3 regions of the Planococcus sp. 1R117A genome follow, and region 3 is predicted to be linked to each of the others. Evidence: predicted binding sites of a transcription regulator. Region 3 holds the regulator's gene; each other region holds the start of a gene.
What was found. The regulator LexA, encoded in region 3, represses DNA repair genes until DNA is damaged. The targets are predictions, from matches to a motif close to CGAACATATGTTCG.
Positions count from the first base shown of each region.

Region 1: the regulator LexA is predicted to act here: its motif matches at 3,111-3,124, upstream of uvrB (excinuclease ABC subunit UvrB).
Region 2: the regulator LexA is predicted to act here: its motif matches at 3,631-3,644, upstream of ACSFXN_RS18370 (YolD-like family protein).

Region 1 covers NZ_JBPRLO010000006.1:115,486-122,477, reverse strand. Annotated here, with positions in the region: gene ACSFXN_RS16920 (ABC1 kinase family protein) at 1-1,454, shown strand, start outside; gene ACSFXN_RS16915 (hypothetical protein) at 1,589-1,954, shown strand; gene ACSFXN_RS16910 (competence protein ComK) at 2,083-2,637, opposite strand; gene ACSFXN_RS16905 (IDEAL domain-containing protein) at 2,812-3,051, shown strand; gene uvrB (excinuclease ABC subunit UvrB) at 3,195-5,177, shown strand; gene uvrA (excinuclease ABC subunit UvrA) at 5,184-6,992, shown strand, end outside.
Region 2 covers NZ_JBPRLO010000008.1:56,360-63,351, forward strand. Annotated here, with positions in the region: gene ACSFXN_RS18355 (hypothetical protein) at 351-1,043, opposite strand; gene ACSFXN_RS18360 (hypothetical protein) at 1,058-1,582, opposite strand; gene ACSFXN_RS18365 (hypothetical protein) at 1,937-2,320, opposite strand; gene ACSFXN_RS18370 (YolD-like family protein) at 3,244-3,606, opposite strand; gene ACSFXN_RS18375 (ComEC/Rec2 family competence protein) at 3,782-4,603, shown strand; gene ACSFXN_RS18380 (DUF3006 domain-containing protein) at 4,606-4,827, shown strand; gene ACSFXN_RS18385 (hypothetical protein) at 6,094-6,831, shown strand.
Region 3 covers NZ_JBPRLO010000003.1:240,134-247,125, reverse strand. Annotated here, with positions in the region: gene ACSFXN_RS11030 (DUF6376 family protein) at 1-118, shown strand, start outside; gene ACSFXN_RS11025 (hypothetical protein) at 286-510, shown strand; gene ACSFXN_RS11020 (hypothetical protein) at 681-884, shown strand; gene ACSFXN_RS11015 (hypothetical protein) at 1,018-1,443, shown strand; gene ACSFXN_RS11010 (hypothetical protein) at 1,491-1,685, shown strand; gene ACSFXN_RS11005 (class I SAM-dependent DNA methyltransferase) at 1,767-2,498, shown strand; gene lexA (transcriptional repressor LexA) at 2,559-3,179, opposite strand; gene yneA (cell division suppressor protein YneA) at 3,346-3,663, shown strand; gene ACSFXN_RS10990 (YneB family resolvase-like protein) at 3,660-4,313, shown strand; gene ACSFXN_RS10985 (DUF896 domain-containing protein) at 4,371-4,604, shown strand; gene tkt (transketolase) at 4,852-6,855, shown strand; gene ACSFXN_RS10975 (YneF family protein) at 6,988-6,992, shown strand, end outside.

The DNA.
Region 1 (6,992 bases), on a different contig from region 3:
TTTTAGCTTTGAAGCTTGGCGGGCTTATGATTAAACTGGGACAATTTTTGTCGACGCGGGCGGATATTATGCCTCCGACATTTCTTCAGGAACTCGAAGGTTTGACAGACCGTGTACCTTCAGTGTCACGCAAAAAAATCGTTTCTGTTCTTGAAAAAGACTGGAACTCTCCATATTCCAGTTTTTTGACCGATTTATCGGATGCTGCTGTGGCATCAGCCTCTATCGGAGAAGTTTACAAAGGCGTGCTAAGAGACGGAACCGAAGTGGCTGTAAAAGTGCAACGGCCTGGGACAGACCGTATTTTGCGGGCTGATTTTCAAGCGATGCGGATTGTTGTTTGGATGTTGAAAACGTTCACGCCGCTGTCCAAACAAATCGACTTCCGGCAATTGTACCGGGAAATGACCGAAACAATTGGAGCAGAGTTGAACTTTTTGCAGGAACTTCAAAGCGGACGCTCATTTTCCGACCGTTTCAAAGAGATGGAAGGCGTTCGTTTTCCAATTTATTTTGACGATCTCTCAACGCGCCGCGTACTGGTAATGGAGTGGATCGAAGGCGCGCGCATAACCGACCTCGCTTTTATTGAGAAACATAATCTTGATCGCCATGCCATCGCAGAACGGCTGTTTATTTTATTTTTGGAACAGGTCCTTAATGGCGGCCAATTTCATGCCGATCCGCATGGCGGCAATATTTTGTTGAAACCGGACGGCACTATTGTGCTGATAGATTTCGGCATGACCGGAACTATTTCCAAGTCGGACGCCCAAGCAGTGCTGCGGATAGCTGAAGGCATTGTTTTTCAAAACTATGATCAAGTGCTGGATGCCCTTGAAGAATTGCGTTTCCTCTTGCCGCATGCGGATCGGGATCTTTTAGCAGACACCATTGCACGGCTGGTTGCAGCGTATCAGTCTAATGAATTGATGCAGATGGACAGTTTTGTTGTAGAGCGCTTGCTCCGCGATATACAGGATATTGTCCGGACACAGCCTGTCCAGTTGCCTGCTGAATTCGCATTTTTTGGCCGGGCTACATCAATTTTTGTAGGCGTTCTCCATGTGCTGGACCCCGCTATTGATTTATTGGCGCTCGCCCGGCCGCGCATATTGGAATGGGCGGCTTCTCAAAAAGAAGGCAAGCGGATTATTGGCAAAGAAGACGTGCTGCGCTGGGCAATTAATGCAACAGGGCCGCTCCGTGTTTTGCCGCAAAAAATCATCAACTATCTCGAAGAGCCGGAACGGATGCGCCATTACTTGGAAAATCGGGATGGGCGGCAGCGGGAGCATCAGCGGGATTTACAGAGCCGGATGTTTGCTGGAATCTTCACAATTTTATCGTTTAGCGGCATATCGATAGCTGTCTGGTTTTCACATGAAGCTTTTATGTGGGTTTCATCCATTTTCTTTGTCGGTTCACTATGGGTTTACCGATCGATTAAATAAGAAATAACAATAAGATAAAAAAATCTGTGCCAATAGCGGCACAGATTTTTTTTGCTTTCAAGTCTTGCAATTTACTGAATTCGGAGTAGAATTAATAAAGAGAACAAACGTTCCCTTTTTGAGGAGGTGTAAAAATGCCGTTGATCTCACAAGAGGAAATTGTCCATTTTGAAAAAGCCATTTATTTGCCGATGGTTTTAATCATCTTGGAACGTGACCGTATGTTATTCGAAAAAGGATCTTTTAAACTAAAGAGGCCGTATATTGAATTAGTGGATGGCGCCATCAAGCAGGTTCATAAAGAGCTGCAAGAAACAAAAATCCATATGCGCAAGCACCATATGAAGATGATAAAAGGAACTGGAGATGATACATTCACCGAATACGTATTTTACCATGGGGGTTATGAAGACCACCGGCGCTATTTGAATGTGCGTTTGCGCAACCGGGTAGAGGAATTGCTGCGTGTTTATTTAGCGATGTCTTACCAGGAAATTTAAGATGTTTTTATAATGAAGGTCTTGGCAGCGGGCAGATTACAAAGAGGCAGAGCTATACATACAGGAGCGTGATGCTTAAAAGGCTGCAGCAGTTTCAGTCTGTCTCTTTGTTATTTCAATCGGAAAACTCAATCAAGAGGATGTTGTCTTCTGGGGGGATATCTGCGTTTCGTCAAATATACCATTTGATGCTGATGGACTTGCTGAGCATTTTTAAAAAACCTGCGCAGAGAACCTGCAAAAGAATGCTGGTTTCTTAAAGCGACAGGAGACACATCAAGTGGGACAGCTACACCATTGCTTAAGGAAATTATGCTGCCTTTTCCGGTGTCATCGCTTTCGACTAGCTCGACAGCATCAAAGTTGAACCAAACCGATTCTTTGTTTTTCGGAGAGTGAGTAGGAAAGAACAGAAGCGGATTGCCGTAATACTCACCGATGATAATGGGGGGCTTATGTTTGACGCGAACTGCTTTTTGAGAATAAAGAGTGGCGCTTTCCATCGATCCTCTGTAGAAAGTACAAGAAGAACTTACAATTTTAAAAACCGATTCTTCCACAATGAATTCACTTCGATCTTCAATTACACGTGTCCACGTTCGATGTCCGTCTATATACGGCAAAAGTGCATATGTATTGCTGCACACCGTATATGAAGAGGGATTATGATTCTTATTGCCCATTAACTTATACCCCCTAAATTTACTATACATAAATATTGTAACAACAAATGGAAGATTAGCAATGGCTTAGTCTAAAAATAAAATCTTTTCTATTTCATTAGAATTTTCAAAAAACATTTGATTATTGATAGACTTTTAATGTATACTAATGAAAAGCATTCGGGGTGATGAAGAATGGAAAACTATTATTCTTATGCTGACTTCATGAAAGCGATGGCTCAAACAAAGAAAATTACAGAAGCGGAAAAACTGCTCAATGATATCTATTTGGATTTGTTTTTGAAGCATGTACACCGCTCTCAGCAAGAAGAACAGCTCATGACGCTTATCGACCAAGCCCTGGACACTAATGACCGTGAAGCATTCGCCAACTATTCAGCCCAATTGCAGGCTTTAAAATGCGATGAAGAATAACGAAAAAACCGCTCCTCAGTGAGCGGTTTTTTTATTTTGTCTAAAAAAAGACAAGAGAAAAAACATACGTTCGCTTTTTGTTAGGGGAATTTTAGGGCATATGATAAAATAGAGAGAGTGAAACAAACAGGAGGACATCAATTATGAAACAGGAATTCAAACTCCAGGCGCCTTATGAACCGGCAGGTGATCAGCCTCAAGCAATTGCGGAGTTGACTCAAGGAATCATAAACGGCAAGCGCTGCCAGACTTTGCTTGGAGCAACAGGCACTGGGAAGACCTACACCATGTCAAATGTGATTCAGCAAGTGAAAAAACCTACATTGGTTATGGCCCATAACAAAACCTTAGCAGGGCAGCTTTACAGTGAATTCAAGGAATTTTTTCCGGATAATGCGGTTGAATACTTCGTCAGCTATTATGATTACTATCAACCGGAAGCCTATGTGCCGCAATCGGATACTTATATAGAAAAAGATGCCAGCATCAATGATGAAATCGATAAATTGCGGCACTCGGCGACAAGTTCGCTGTTCGAACGGGATGATGTCATCGTCATAGCTTCGGTATCGTGCATATATGGCCTCGGTTCGCCAAAGGAATACCGTGAACTTGTAGTATCCCTTAGAAAAGGAATGGAAATCGAGCGCAATCAGCTTTTGCGAAAATTAGTCGACGTTCAATATGAACGCAATGACATCAACTTTATCCGCGGAACTTTCCGGGTACGGGGCGATGTAGTGGAAATCTTTCCGGCATCTCGCGATGAACGCTGTTTGCGTGTTGAGTTTTTTGGAGATGAAATTGACCGGATCCGTGAAGTGGATGCTTTGACGGGTGAAATCATCGGTGAACGGGAACATGTGGCCATTTTCCCGGCATCCCACTTTGTTACGCGGGAAGAAAAAATGGTCAAAGCCATTGAGAACATCGAAGCGGAACTGGAAGAGCGATTAAAGGAAATGCGGGCAGAAGATAAGTTGCTCGAAGCTCAGCGCCTCGAACAGCGTACACGCTATGACTTGGAAATGATGCGCGAAATGGGCTTTTGTTCAGGCATTGAAAACTACTCCCGCCATTTGACGCTGCGGCCTCCAGGTGCTCAGCCCTATACGCTCATTGATTATTTCCCGGATGATTTCCTGCTGGTAGTGGATGAAAGCCATGTGACCTTGCCGCAAGTCCGCGGCATGTTCAATGGGGACCAGGCACGCAAAAAAGTATTAGTGGATCACGGATTCCGTTTGCCTTCGGCTATGGACAACCGGCCGCTGACATTTGACGAATTCGAAAAGCATATCCACCAGGCTGTTTTCGTATCAGCGACGCCAGGCCCTTATGAGCTTGAACATACACCGGAAATGGTGGAACAAATCATTCGGCCGACAGGACTATTGGACCCGACCATTGAAGTGCGTCCGATAGAAGGGCAGATTGATGACTTGATGGACGAAATCCGGCAGCGCACTGAGCGCAATGAACGGGTGCTTGTAACGACATTGACAAAAAAAATGTCCGAAGATTTGACGGCGTATTTAAAAGAAGCAGGCATAAAAGTCAATTACCTGCATTCGGAGATTAAGACATTAGAACGGATTGAAATCATCCGGGAATTGCGGATGGGTGTTTATGACGTTCTTGTCGGCATTAACTTGCTTCGGGAAGGACTCGATATTCCGGAAGTCTCCTTGGTGACCATACTCGACGCAGACAAAGAAGGCTTCTTGCGCTCAGAGCGTTCACTTATTCAGACGATGGGGCGCGCTGCACGAAACTCCAATGGCCATGTCATTATGTATGCTGACAAAATGACCGATTCAATGCGGAAAGCGATTGATGAAACGACTCGCCGGCGTACCATACAAGCCGAATACAATGAAAAACACGGCATTACACCGATTACCATACAAAAGAAAATCAGAGATGTTATTCGGGCTACTACAGCAGCTGAAGAGACAGAAGAATATGTTTCAAAAGCGGCAGCAGGCAAAAAACTCAAAAAAGAAGACCGCGTGAAACTGATTACGCTGCTGGAAAAAGAAATGAAAGAAGCGGCAAAAGCGCTCGATTTCGAACGGGCAGCCGAACTTCGGGACACTGTGCTCGAATTGAAAGCGGAAGGGTGATAAAACTTGAAAAATCAGGAAATACGTATACAAGGTGCACGTGCACATAATTTAAAAAATATAGATGTCGTCATTCCACGGGATCAGCTGGTGGTAATGACAGGCCTTTCCGGTTCAGGCAAATCTTCTTTGGCATTTGATACGATTTATGCAGAAGGACAGCGCCGGTACGTCGAATCGCTGTCTTCTTATGCCCGCCAATTTCTTGGGCAAATGGACAAACCGGATGTCGATTTGATTGAAGGGTTATCACCGGCGATATCGATCGATCAAAAAACAACCAGCAAAAACCCCCGTTCTACTGTAGCGACGGTAACAGAAATTTATGATTATATGCGGCTGATGTATGCGCGCATTGGTAAACCGGTCTGCCCCAATCATGGCATTGAAATTTCTTCCCAGACGATTGAACAAATGGTGGACCGCTTGCTGGAGTATCCGGAACGGACAAAAATGCAGATTTTAGCACCGGTAGTGGCAGGCAGAAAAGGGACGCATGTCAAATTACTGGAGGACATCAAAAAGCAAGGTTATGTCCGCGTCCGTGTCAACGGCGATTTAATAGATCTTGATGACAATATCGACTTGGATAAAAACAAAAAACACTCGATTGAAGTGGTCATCGACCGGATCATTATGAAAGAAGGCATTGCGCCGCGGCTGAGCGATTCTCTGGAATCCGCGCTGCGAATTGCGGATGGCCGGGTTCTGGTAGATGTCATGGAACAGGAAGAATTGCTGTTTAGTGAACACCATGCTTGTCCGATTTGTGGATTTTCCATCGGCGAACTGGAACCGCGCATGTTTTCGTTCAACTCACCGTTCGGTGCTTGCGCAGAATGCGACGGAATTGGCCATAAACTGGAAGTAGATCCGGAACTGGTTATTCCGGATTGGAACTTATCGTTGGAAAATGACGCGATAGCTCCGTGGAAGCCGACGAGCTCACAGTATTATCCTCAAATGCTCAAAGCCGTCTGCAAACATTATAAGATTGATATGACGGTTCCAGTCAGCGAATTGCCGGAAGAGCATGTCCAGATTTTGCTGTATGGTTCCGGCCATGATAAAATCCGTTTCCGTTATGAAAATGATTACGGGCAAATCCGTGATAACCATATTCATTTTGAGGGTGTCGTAACCAATGTAGACCGCCGTTTCCGTGAAACATCTTCAGATTGGACACGGGAACAAATGGAAAAATATATGGGCGAGCAGCCATGTCCGGCTTGCCAAGGGTACCGCTTAAAACCCGAAACCCTCGCAGTGAAAGTGAATAAATTGCATATTGGTGCAGTTTCCGAGTTTTCTATCGTGGAAGCGGACGAATTTTTTGCAAACCTGGTTTTATCGGAAAAAGACGCGCAGATTGCCAGTGCGATTGTCCGTGAAATTCGTGAACGGGTTAGCTTCTTGATCAATGTCGGCCTCGATTATTTGACTTTGAACCGGGCATCCGGCACGTTGTCGGGCGGAGAAGCCCAGCGCATCCGGCTTGCGACGCAAATCGGTTCAAGGCTGACAGGAGTGCTCTATATCTTGGATGAACCTTCAATCGGCCTTCACCAAAGAGATAATGACCGCTTGATTGGCGCATTGAAAGAAATGCGTGATCTTGGCAATACATTAATCGTCGTAGAGCATGATGAAGATACTATGCTCGCGGCAGACTATTTAATTGATATCGGGCCTGGAGCAGGAGTACACGGAGGCGAAATTATCGCCGCAGGCACGCCTGAAAAAGTGATGAAGAATAAAAAATCATTGACTGGCCAGTATTTGAATGGAACGAAATTTATTCCACTGCCTGCAGAG
Region 2 (6,992 bases), on a different contig from region 3:
ACCGAATACAGAGAAAGAGCACAAAAAGCCGTTTTGGATGTTTCAACCGAACATACTGCACGTTTTAGTGTGGCAAACATCACGTTTGATCAGTTAAACGTGATGTTTCCCATCAAAAATCGATACGTTTGATGATTTATTTAAAATTTTTTTCTATCGATAATACTTTATTGTTTTAACGAATACACGTACCAAAAATTAAGCAAACACAAGAAACCACAAGTAATCTTTTTTATAAGACCACTTGTGGTTTCTTGTATTCACTGATTCAAAAAACTAAATTTTCTTTCCAATCGCTTACGTTCATTTAGGAATTTACAATTGACTCTACTCTATTTAGAAAAAAATATTTATTTCTTCTTACTTAAATATTGGTTTACTTCTTGTTCGTATTTCTCTACTACCACATTAAATGGAGAAGGAGCATCAGCAGACAGCTCGACATTTTCCAGGTCAATATTGTACTTCTCAGCTAAGACAGGAAGTAATTTATCCCATATTACCCATTTAACATAGAAATCGCGATCGTACGAGTGATTCATTTCTTCAAGAGTAAGACCTAAAGCTTTCGCTTGAGCTTCCATTGCAGGTACTGGGTACATATCGGGACCATTTTTAATCCACTCGTCCACTTCTGCATCAGTGTAAGTAATTTTGTATTGCTCAGTGGCAAGTTTCAACCAAGCTGTTTCAAAAGCATATTTTTTCTTAGCGGCTTTTACTACATCGCCCATATTAGCAGTATTACCTTCTACCGACTCTTCCATAATGCCTCTAATAATCCATTTTTGAAGTTGATTGTCGCTTTGTTTTTGCCCGTTTGCCATATTAATAGCATTTTTCCACATTTCTTCCGTCGGTTCCAGTAAAATTCTGCCCCCATTTTGTACTTCTTCAGCAACTTTCTTTTCTGTTTTCTTAGGAGCCATTTCAGTCGAATCAGCACTAACGTTAATTTTTGCATCAAAAACGTTGCTGATTAAAACAAAACTCAAAAACCCTAAAGCGATCAGACCAACTAACTTCTTTTTTCGAGATTTCATCTGTTTACCCCCTTTTATCTGATATAGCTCCAATGAGCCTTAGAGCCACCATGAACCCAACCTGATTTATATACCCACATAGACATAGTGGTTTTTAAATTAAGATAATAATTAATATCTGAACTGATATCTGCCGAACTTATTTTCGAATAATTTGTGGCGTTTCCATCACTATATTTGGCCCAGTAGCTCCCTGATGACATCGTCGTACTACTTTGTCCAGTAATATGTGATCCATCACCACTATTGTAGTAATTGTTACTAAATCTTAATTCGCATGTATAAGGGCAAGCCTTCTTATAGCTTACATCGACCTGTCTCTTAGTAGAGATAGCCCTCTTGTACGTAAGGTTCCAAGCCCAATCTTCCGTTGTATACACATTATAAGTCACAGAGCCCCATCCGGCACCAACAAAAGCATATTGAATAGCGTCACTATGTCCTTTTCCCCATACTGCCGCCGAAGAGCTCGATGGATTAGATAACAAAGAAATTAATAAAACTCCCAAAACAATTAGAACAGAAATACTTTTTCTCATCATGTTCCTCCCCCTAAAAATTTTAGAGTGTGCACCTCTCTAGCTCTTATTATAGACTAAAGTGTTGTAAAAATGTAAAAAAATTGTAAATAATATCAATATAATTAATTATCAGTTTTATTTTAAATAATGAGCATTAATGCCTGCATTTTATGCTCATTATGGGCGTTTTAATATTATCCAAAATAAACCATAAAATGATTTTGGGACTGCATCGAGTTTTCGAGGTATTTCACCTACTCCCAAGTTGATGATGTCCACTGGCTTTTTTATATCGCCTCAACTAATCATATATCATAGAAAAAGCCGTTGATTTGAAAAATTCCTTTCAAATCAACGGCTTAGCCATTTTTGTTATTCTTCTAATAGAACGATTCTTTCAGCAATTTCTCCTGATTTTTCAGGGCCTTCTCCTATTTTCCAAACAGCTACTAAATTTCCTTTTGCTAATTTTTTATCGATTTCAGTTTTGTTTAAGTTAAAAGCAGCAACATCAAGCCCAAAACTTTCCATGTCGTTAGTTATGGCTTCTTCTTTTGTAACGTTCTCAGATATTACGATAACTTGTTTGTCCGTATCTATATCGACTATATGACCGGTGATAAAAGGCGGCTCTGCTATTATTTGTGTTTCAGGAATCTTCGTTTCCTCTTCGGTATCCTCTACCTCTTTCTCATTGGTGCAAGCTGTGAGAATAAGTATTAAAAAAAACATTATACAGACCTTAATAATTTTCATCGCATTTTCCTCTTTTCGGTTAATTTAATCTGAAGTTATGTTGTGTTGAAAAGTTTTAAGCTGTTGATTTTAACGGTTTGGTTTAGATATTTCCTTCTCTAGTTTCTTTTTTTATTTTGTATGCCATCTTTTTGTCCTTTCTAACGTGGTGATTCTTACTATATTCTTCTTTATATTAAAAAAATCCTCTTTTGGAAGATAATATAAATTAATTTTTAAACATATCGAAAATATTTTACATATACTCAACTGGGCGAAAATGAGATTCTAGGTCAATGTGATTTTCACGACCTGATTTAGTGTCTGTCGAAAGCTGCTTTTAGAAAGTTGCACTGTTAACCTTGTAAGTTTTTTTCATTTTACCGCTTATCATTTTAAAGGTTTAATATCGCAAACACTACGGCTTCTATATGTAGTCCTCTCTGTCATAGTCCTACTCCCTTCAGAATTTTCTTCAAAAATGGCTTGCACAATAGGTTCCCATTACATGCTCCGGGTTTTTCGCAGGTTATCGATTCATTTTTCTGTTCTAGCGGACTCGGGGCCTGTTTGGCGTTTAGGAATGCTGCTCCTTCAACCCTTTTTCCACTCCATCCATCAGGTGATTGTTTCAACATATTTCCCATTCTCCTTGTCCATGTTTCACTCCAAAAAAACCGAACATCTTTCGTGTTGCTTTAGAAAGGTTGCACTCTTTTCTATGCCTACCCATCAACTTAGTTCTAACAATCGCCGTACCAGTTCCGGATGTGGTCTCGCCGCGCCTAGCGTCCGTTCCTTCCATTTCCGCACCTCGAACAGGTCCTGCTGCATCGATGTCTCGTCCTCCAGGTTGCCGATGGATGGGAAATCCGATGTTCCATGATATTATGCATGGACGTATGCCTTAAGTGAGTTCTGTGCACATTTACTCCCTGCGAAAACTAATCGACCAAATTGATCGAGACAATTTCATCCACTTGCAACGTCCGGTCCTTGAACGGATCGGCATAGGTGAGTACGCGCGTCTGGAGGTCGATCTCCACAATCGTTCCGTAGTGCCGGGTCACTTTGCCCGCCTTCCACGTATGGATGATGACGTGGCACCGGCGTTTCAGGGCCAGCTCCAGCTCCTCCTGGATCAGCTGCAGGTCATAAGCGTCCAATTTCGGCTGCGGCATCCGCTTGTCCTCCTCCGCCCACTCCCGCAGCAACTGCACATGTTCCGTTAGGAACATTCCCTGCCACTTGATGTTTCCCCGGTCCTTGATGGTGCCCACCTGTTTCATCTTTCGATTGATTTTCATGTCGACCACTCCTTCGCTTGAATAAGAACATTTGTTCTCATTGTATACCACTAATTCCCCAAGGACAATCCCGAGTAATTCGAAAAAAATGTATTGCTGTCCGAGCGGTCAGCGCTTATGATGAATGTAAATAACTTACAGGAAAGAAGGCGTTCCCTTGAAGAAGACCCTCAGCATGCTGACATCCCTATTTCTATTGGCCGGACTCGTGTCCGTGCCTGCCACCTCCGCTGCCACACCGACGATGAAAGTCCATTTCATCAACGTCGGGCAAGGTGATGCCACCTACATCAAAATGCCGGGCGGTGAAGACATTCTGATTGATGGCGGACGCCAAGGCCAGGGCGATGAAGTGATCGCCTACCTGAAAAAACAGAAAGTGGATGACATCGAGATCATGATCGCCACGCATCCGGATGCCGACCACTTGGGTGGTTTGGATGAAGTCTTGAAAGCCTACAAGGTGGAAGCCGTCTATGCCCCGAAAGTGGCGCATACGACCGATGCCTATGCCAACTTCCTGAAAGCCGTGAAGGCCGAGAAGCTGACGATCAAAACGGCTAAAGCCGGTGTGAAACTGCCACTGAAAACAGGGACCGCGAAATTTGTGGGGCCCGTCCGGGAATATGGAAAAACGGATTTAAACAACTGGAGTGCAGTCCTGCATGTCACCTACAACAAGAATAAATTTTTGTTCACCGGCGATGCGGAAAAGGCATCGGAATCGGATATGGTCAAGGCGAAGCAAACGCTCCTGGCAGACGTCATCAAAGTCGGCCACCACGGGGCGAAGACCTCCTCCAATGTGGATTTCCTGAAGCTGGTGAAGCCGAAGTATGCCGTCATCAGCGTCGGCAAGAACGCCTACGGCCACCCGACTGCAGAAGTATTAAACCGCTACAAGCCGTATAAGTCCCTTGTGTATCGGACGGACCAAAAGGGCAACATCATCTTCACTTCTACGGGTACCAAGATTACCGTAGCGACGGTGAAATAATGATGACGCCCATCAAAGGAATTATCGACCGGTTTGAAGGGGACATGGCCGTCGTGGAAATCGAAGGGGTGACCCAGGACTTCAAGAAAAGTCTATTCCCTGAAACTGCCGAGCCGGGTGATTTTGTCGAGATTGACGGGAATCGGGTGACCATTTTGAAGGATGAAACGGAAAAACGAAGAAAAGAAGTGGAAAAACTGATAGATGAGCTTTGGGAAGATTAAGTTCTGAACGTAATTCGATGAATTACGCAAGTGCCCATTCAATTAGAAGGGTGCTTGCTTTCACTTTGATGAGAGATAAAAAAAGGGATTCATCATGAGAAGAGGTAAGTTCATAGTGGAGAAGAAACATCAGGCACTGCGTTTTCTATATTTACTTGTTTAGCGAACGCTATAAAATATACTGGTGGTTTCACCCAAACACACTAAAAATTTCATGTATTTTTTAGTTCTATTCTGTAAAAAAACTAGCCCCGAAGCTATTTTTTAGTTCGGGGCTTTACTATACGATAAAACTGTTGAATTGGACTCATATACTCTTCATTTTGAACAATCTAAAGAATTTTTCATCTTCATAATTTAACATTCCATGAATATATCCCTTTATCTAAATTTTCATTTAATATTTTCTCTTCTTATTTGCATCTTGTAGAAATCAAATTATGAGTCTCCATAAGTTCCTCTTCTAGAGATTTTAAAATCTTTCCCTACAAATCAATAAATCGGCAATATTTAACATAGAAAAGTTGTATAGGATTCTATCTATCCACGAAGGGTTAGTTTGTCTTAACTTATTAGAATCCTTTTGTTCCTGCTTGTTGATCTTTCCAATTATTCCACTTCAATCATCAAAATTTTATAAGTATTATTTATTTGTATATAATAAATCTATACATGAATAACTTACCCAATATTTATTCCTAAATGGTACAGATGCAGTATTTTTGGTTACAGCTATTGTAACTTATATTCAATCAAATGATTCTCAATCCTTAGTCAATTTTATTATCAAGCTAGTAATTATTTTTTGTTATCTCTGATGGTAGTTGGGAAGCAAAAAACACAAAAAAGAAGTCACTTTTTTGCAAGAGCAACCTTTTTTGGCCGAAAACTATTAAGGAACTAGGCTTCAAAAGCAAATCATTAAACGATAGACTTTCACTAGCAGTATCTTCCAAGTCGGTTCGTAATTAAAAGTTGAACGTGAACATGAGAGATTGCTTCCAATTAGTCCGGCATATATTTTGGAAGTGATTAGCTCCAAATTGAAAGATGGTTTGCATCAAATGCTTCGTGCTTAGTACATAAAGAAAACAAAACCTGTAAGTAAAAAGACAGCTGCCAAAGAGCAGGTTTATTATTGAAACCTCATTTAGATTAAAAGGAATTCTTAGATGACTACACATAGAACGCTTCAGTCCACATGATTTTTGTCTTCTACTTCCTTGTCTACTTTTGTTTTGAGAAAGAATTGGGAGGGGTTTTGAAATGGAGTTGACTGTAAAAATAATCGCTGCTATCGGGCCAATTCTTGTATTCTTCTTGTCCCGTTCATTTACTTTTTCATCTGCCTTTAAACAAGAAGCACAAGTTATATTTAACACAAATAAGATTATATACTTGAAGTTATTGGATTTATACACAGCTAATGAAGAGAAGGAAGAATTAGTAAAGAAGTTTATTGAAACGTTTAGTTTTTCAGAGATAAATACTACCCATGTACCCACTCATCACTATCATCTTCTTTCTATGAAACAACAGGTACTTCAAAAAAAAACATTTAAAGAGATCGAGCCTTTTTTCGACAGGTTTTCCATTTTGATTGAAACTGATTATTGGAATCATCAAATGTTTAATATTTATACATTGGAAAAACCAGAGTATTGGATTTTTTCTGCAGTTAGAAAAAAGTCATGGCTTTATTTTTACAACATGTTAACGGCAAAAGAATCAGTAAAAAAATACTATTATAAAGAATTAACAATTGCGTCTCTAATTCTAATATTAGAACTTTCACTACTTTACTATTGGGCATATGGTCTTCCTATAGAAATAGGAACTTACTTTAATATACTCATGTACCTGTATATTTATTTATTTCTTTTTTTTTCTTTTACAAGAATAATGTTTTTAGTTTCCGCGTATGAGGATTATAATCGTCTTAAATTTGATTTAGAAAGGAACAAATTCATTAAAAGAACGATATCTTCCTATAAATTGTATTAAGTGTTTTTCGGGGTTAATTTATCACTAACAGCTTCTTCAGACACTATTTTTCCGATAATTTTCTTTTACTGCTATACCAGAGAAAAAAGGAGAGGTGGCACAGTGAATAAGGGAACTACTTTTCCACTCGAAAATTCACAATGGCCTATTTGTCGAAAGAA
Region 3 (6,992 bases):
CTTAGAGAATATTGAAAATGGAAAACTGGATTCAGAGGTGCTGAAGAATACGGAAGCATTTAAATCGCTTCAGGAAATCACCAGCATTGTAGAGCAAATCAAACAGCTGGGGAACTAACGAAGAATTCCGGTCAAAGGCCGCCCGCATTCACCTGCTGGCGGTCTTTTCATAGGAAAAAGAAAGCAATGACTTTTTAACTGAATTCCTGTAAATACTGTCTTTACATAAAATTTTAAAGGATTATGCATAGTTGCTGAAGAAATTTTAAAGGAGGAGGTGAGAGTGTGAAGAAATTCGTCATCCAGTACTTTTTGGAAAAAGGCCTTACTGTAGAAAGAACGGTAGAAGCGGAGTCAAGAGAAGGTGTGGCCACCATGGCTCTTTCTGAAAGCATCGTCCAGTATGAGGACGTTTTTGGAGAACTGAATATTTTTAATAAAGCAGACGTTAAATTGGTGAAAGTTAAAGATTATACAGAGCCGGTCACCACTTCTAGAAGAGGCGGTTAAGAAAGATGCCAAAGAATTTTATGTTGATTGGGAAAAGCTCTTGAACGGGAAAAGATTATTTTCCTGAAATAAGGGTATATATAAACTAGATAGCCTTTACCTCTATTTAATAATTCGTACTGAATTTTCTATGGCAAACGCTGCCAAGAGAATTTTGTGGGGGTGATTAAATGAAAAAGGTACAAGGAGTAAAGAGTTTACTGAGGTACCTCGAAGCAGCGGATTATCCGATGACTGAAGAGCGGGTGCAAGAATACATGGCCCAACGGAAGATTCCGCATAACCAGTCTTATGGCGATACGATTTTTTTTGATTTAAGCCATATTGATTGGTGGATAGCAGAACAGCGGAAACTGGAGAACAAAAATAATTAAGTTTTAACAACACCCTGAAGCCGGATCCTTTTCAAGAAAAGAATTCGGGTTCGGGGTATTGTCTTGCCTAAAAAAGTAACTTTCTTGGATGGCGGACGTCTTAATGACGAGAACGAAATTGGAGGAACCCTGGATGAAGATACTTAAGGTTTTAATTGTACTGCTTATCGTATTATTCCTTGGAGCGATTGGTGTGTATTATTTCGGCACTAATATGGCTTCAGAAAAAATTGTAGACGAAGCAACAGAAAAACTGGACACCAGCGGGCAAATGGAAAATATACAGTCGTATGTGGAAGATGATCCTGAATTGTCAGGTTACATCGAAGAAGCAAAGGTGGCTGACGAAAGTTCCTTGCCATTCAACTCAACCGGACAGGCAACACGGGTATTGATCCAAAAAGTTGGGCTGACGGAATTGAACAATATTAAGAGTGGTGTCGAAAATGGAACCATGTCTCATCAGGAAGCCATTCAAAAACTGGAACAGAACCTGACGGAAGAAGAGATGCTGGCATTGAAAGTCATCGCCTATAAAGAGATCTACGGAAAACAATAAACGCTATCTATGGTAAACTGGAGAAAGTATACAGAGGAGGTCAGTGAATGAAAACATTTCAAGTAGAATTCTATTTTGACCAGGGGAATACAATTGTCCTATCTGTACAGGCAACAGATAAAGAAGCTGCTTTAGGTAAAATTCCTTCAAACGGAACTTACGATGTAATAGATGAAGCAAGCGGGAAAATCTATCGCATCACCATTAATCTTGTCAAATATATCGTAGTCAACGCATCTTGATAAAACAAGCATCGCTCTCGCAGCGAATGCTTTTTTTATACCTAAAAATAAGGGAGCTTTCAGACAAGGGGATGAAGAAAAGTGGAATTCAAAGGCGCTAGTGCGTATGATCAGAAAGATTTTTTAAATCAGTATCTACAAAGGAGAAGCCGGGAAGAAAGCCCGAATAATGCGATTGAAAAACCGATGATCATGGAACTGCTGGGAGAGCTAGAAGGGAAAAACATACTGGACTTGGGATGCGGAGATGGCAGCTTTGGGAAAGAGCTGCATACGGCTGGAGCAAAGAGTTATACGGGTGTCGAAGGTTCTGCGCAGATGGCTACAATGGCGAAAAATAACCTGAAAGGCACCAATAGCAGCATTCTCCAAGAAGCGATGGAAACTTATGCGTTTTCTCCGAATAAATTTGATCTCGTGACTTCCCGCTTTGCCATTCATTATGTTGCTGATATAAAAGAGCTGTTTATAAAAGTGCATCAATCCTTAAAAGAAAATGGCAAGTTTGTCTTTAGCGTGCAGCACCCACTGACAACTTCTTCTTTTATCAGCAAAAAAGAAGGCGAACGAAAAGGCAATTGGATTGTGGATGATTATTTTAACACAGGCGAACGAAAAGAGCCGTGGATTGATAAAATCGTCGTAAAGCATCACCGGACCACCGAGCAATATTTTAGCTCTCTCACAGAGGCAGGCTTTAATGTGGTCTCGCTGCGTGAAGGCGAACCGAAACGGGAAAATTTCAGGAATGAGGAAGAGTACCAGCGGCGCAAAAGAATTCCTATTATGCTGGCGTTTTCCTGTGAAAAATAAAAGTGGAAAAAGAGGTTCATTCATAGAAAAAACGCTGAGAATTTTTTCTCAGCGTTTTAATTAAAGGATTTGGCGATAAACGCCAACCACTTTGCCTAAAATAGAGACTTGATCGACGATGATCGGATTCATCGAGGAATTTTCAGGCTGTAAGCGGAAATAATTATCTTCTTTGAAAAAGCGTTTCACTGTTGCTTCGTCATCAGCGGTCATGGCAACTACAATATCTCCATTGTTAGCTGTCTGCTGCTGTCTCACTACCACGTAATCTCCGTTCAAAATACCTGCTTCAATCATACTTTCACCCATAATTTCAAGCATGAAAATATGGTCATCTTCAGTACCGTAGGATTGAGGAAGCGGGAAGTATTCTTCAACATTTTCAATGGCAGTAATCGGCACCCCTGCAGTAACTTTACCAATTAACGGAACATGCAACACGGGGTTTCTTTCAATTAACGCATCTTCTGTGCTTATAATTTCAATTGCTCTTGGTTTAGTTGGGTCTCGGCGGATCAATCCTTTGCTTTCCAAACGGGCCAGATGGCCGTGGACAGTCGAACTGGAGGCCAGGCCAACTGCTTCTCCGATTTCACGAACGGAAGGCGGATAACCTTTAGCACGAACTTCATCTTTTATGAATGTCAAAATATCTTCTTGGCGTTTCGATACTTTTTTCAACAGTTTCACCTCTTTTTAGTTGTTCAGTATGTTTTTCTACCCATAGTATACCAACTTGGGATATGAAATGCAAACATAGGTTCGAATTTCTTTGTTGACAAAAACACCTGTTCGCATTAATATAAGAACATACATTCCGAACACACATTCCTAGGAGGCGGTTCATATGACAATCATTCAAAAAAACTCTTATTTTACAGCATTATTTACCCTTATACTTGTATTTTCAATTTTTTCGGTAATCATCCATAACAATGAGAAAACACAAATGAGCCATGTTCAAATTGAAGAAGGCGATACTTTGTGGACTTTAGCGGAAGCATTCAGTGGAGACACCCCTCATCAGCAATGGATTGATGAAATTATGAAGGAAAACGGATTAACTACTGCTAAAATCGTTGCGGGCCAATCACTCAAGATTCCCAGCGACCAACTCAAATACACCCCTGATGAAACCATCAAGCTGGCAGGTGACGCAGAATGAAAAAAACTGCGTTAATTTATTGCCGGGTCAGCACCACGAAAGATACACAGGAAACTTCGCTCGAAAGGCAAGAAGAAGAGCTGCTGAAATTTGCATTTGAACAAGGATATATCGTCGATCAAATATTTTTCGATCAGCATAGCGGCTATGAAATGGACCGTGAAGGCTTATTGGAAATGTTGAACTGCATAAAGACCGAAAAAATAGATGCTGTTTTTATCCAGGATGAAACCCGTCTTGGACGAGGGCATGCCCGCATCGCTCTTTTGCATGTCATGAAAAAATACGGCGTTGAAGTCTACACTTTATCTGACCAAGGACCGATTGCCTTGAATGATATGGATGATATGGTGCTGGAAATTTTAGCGATCGTCGAAGAATACCAGCGGAAAATACATAACGCCAAAATTAAACGAGGCATGAAACGTGCAGTTGAAAACGGCTATAAACCCGAAAAGAATTTGAAAGGGAAAGGCAATCCGGAAGGACGGGAGCGCCTTGATTTGCCAATCGACCAAATCGTAAGCCTGAAAGAAAACGGACTGACATTCCATGAGATTGCAGTTACTTTGCAGGGATTCGGCTACCAGGCGAGCAAAGCGACTGTCCATCGCCGCTATAAAGAATTTGAACAGATGAAACAGGGCTAATATATTGCAGAAACCCATCTTCTTTTGTACGATATGTAAGTAGAAAGGTGGGATTTGATGTTATCACCCGATAAATTAAATCGAATTAATGAATTATCACGTAAATCCAAAAGAGCAGGACTGTCGATAGAAGAAGCGAAAGAACAATCTTTATTGCGCCAAGAATACTTGCAGACATTCCGGAAAACGATGCGCGGAACCATTGAAAATGTAAAAGTGATCGATCCGAATGGCGACGATGTAACGCCAGAAAAAATTAAGAATATCCGGGAGAACAAGTATTTAAATTAATACTTGTTCTCTTTTTCGTTGTGTCCTGACTCCAACGCCCAGCTCTTCGGGACATAAACCAGCCCAATTGCGTGTCAATAACCACTACTCCATTGGTCCGTCTTGTGCCTGTCAAAGCTGAGTAGGCACTCCTGCATTTCTTATTTCGGGCTAAAACGGGCGTTTATGCTTTTTTTATTTGTATTCTTTTCTATTGTTGACTACACTAGAAAGGGATGAAATTTTGTTCTAGAGAGGATGTTTTTTTATGTCAAACCATGCAGATCAACTTGCAGTGACTACGATTCGCACACTTTCCATCGATGCTATCGAGAAAGCTAATTCCGGGCATCCTGGATTGCCAATGGGAGCAGCTCCTATGGCTTATACATTATGGACGAAACATATGCACCATAATCCTAAAAATCCTAAATGGTTCAACCGTGACCGTTTCGTATTATCAGCTGGACACGGTTCAATGCTTTTATACAGCTTGCTTCATTTGAGCGGATATGGACTTACATTGGATGAAATCAAAAACTTCCGCCAATGGGATTCGAAAACTCCGGGACACCCTGAATACGGGCATACAGAAGGCGTTGAAGCGACTACAGGACCACTCGGCCAAGGAATTGGGATGGCAGTAGGAATGGCTATGGCAGAACGCCATTTAGCGGCTACATACAATAAAGAAAACTTGAATATTGTTGATCATCATACATTCGCTTTATGCGGAGACGGTGACTTGATGGAAGGCGTTGCCGGCGAAGCGATTTCACTGGCTGGCCATTTGAAATTAAATAAATTGGTCGTACTTTATGACAGCAATGACATCTCATTAGATGGCGATCTTCACATGAGCTTCTCCGAAGACATTAAGAAACGCTTCGAGTCTTATGGCTGGAATTATTTGCGTGTTGAAGACGGCAACGAAATGGACGATTTGTCTGAGAAAATTGCGCAAGCGAAACAGTCATCTGATAAACCGACAATCATCGAAGTGAAAACTGTCATCGGATACGGAGCTCCAAACAAGTCCGGTAAAGCGGATGCGCACGGTGCACCACTTGGCGAAGCTGAAATGAAGCTGGTGAAAGAATACTACGAGTGGACCTTCGACCAGGATTTCCACGTGCCGGAAGAAGTATACGAAACGTTCAAACAAGCAACTGAAGAACTTGGCGGCAACGCTGAAGCGGCATGGAACGAGTTGTATGCTGAGTACGAAGCGCAGCATCCTGACCTGGCTGCACAGCTTCAAAAAGCAATCAAAGGAGAACTTCCAGAGAACTTCGATGCCGACTTCCCAACTTATGAAGTTGGCAAAAAGCAAGCCACTCGCGCTTCTTCAGGCGATATGGTCAACGCTATCGCGAAAGCTGTTCCTTCATTCTTTGGAGGCAGTGCAGACCTTGCCGGATCAAACAAAACAAACATCAAAGGCGGAGGCGACTTTGACGCTGAAAATCCAACCGGGCGCAATATCTGGTTTGGGGTACGCGAATTTGCAATGGGAACTGCCTTAAACGGTATGGCGCTTCACGGCGGCCTGCATGTGTTCGGCGGGACATTCTTCGTATTCAGTGACTATGTACGCCCTGCAATCCGTTTGGCGGCATTGATGGGCCTTCCTGTAACTTTTGTCTTCACTCATGACAGTGTAGCGGTAGGAGAAGATGGACCAACTCACGAACCAGTCGAGCATTTGGCTTCGTTGCGCGCTATGCCGAATTTGAGCGTTGTCCGCCCTGCGGATGCAAATGAAACAAAAGCGGCTTGGAGATTGGCCTTGACTGCGAAAACGGCTCCAACTTTATTGGTTCTTTCACGCCAAGACCTGCCTGTGCTTGAGCACACGAATGACTTGGCAGCAAGCGGAGTTGAAAAAGGAGCTTATGTGGTTTCGCCTGCAGAAAACCCGCAAGCTTTGCTATTGGCAACCGGTTCTGAAGTGAGCCTTGCGGTAGCAGCTCAAAAACAATTGGCTGACGAAGGAATTTCGGTTTCTGTTGTATCGATGCCGTCTTGGGATCGTTTCGAAAAACAAGACAAAGAATACAAGCAGTCGGTTATTCCGAAAACAGTCAAAAAACGGTTGGCAATTGAAATGGGTACTTCATTTGGCTGGGAACGCTACACAGGCGATGAAGGCGATATCCTTTCAATCGACCGCTTTGGCGCCAGCGCACCAGGCGAGCGCATCATGAAAGAATTCGGCTTCACACCAGAAAATGTTGTGGCTAAAGTCAAGAATTTAATCAACGAACAATAAAATGCCATAAAAGCGGAAGCTGTAAGATGCTTCCGCTTTTATTATTTTGATCTTATGGTCATGTGCACGATTTTATAGTATAATCCATTGTGGTGCACTACTTATTTATGCAACGCGAAGGAGGTAACATGAATGGC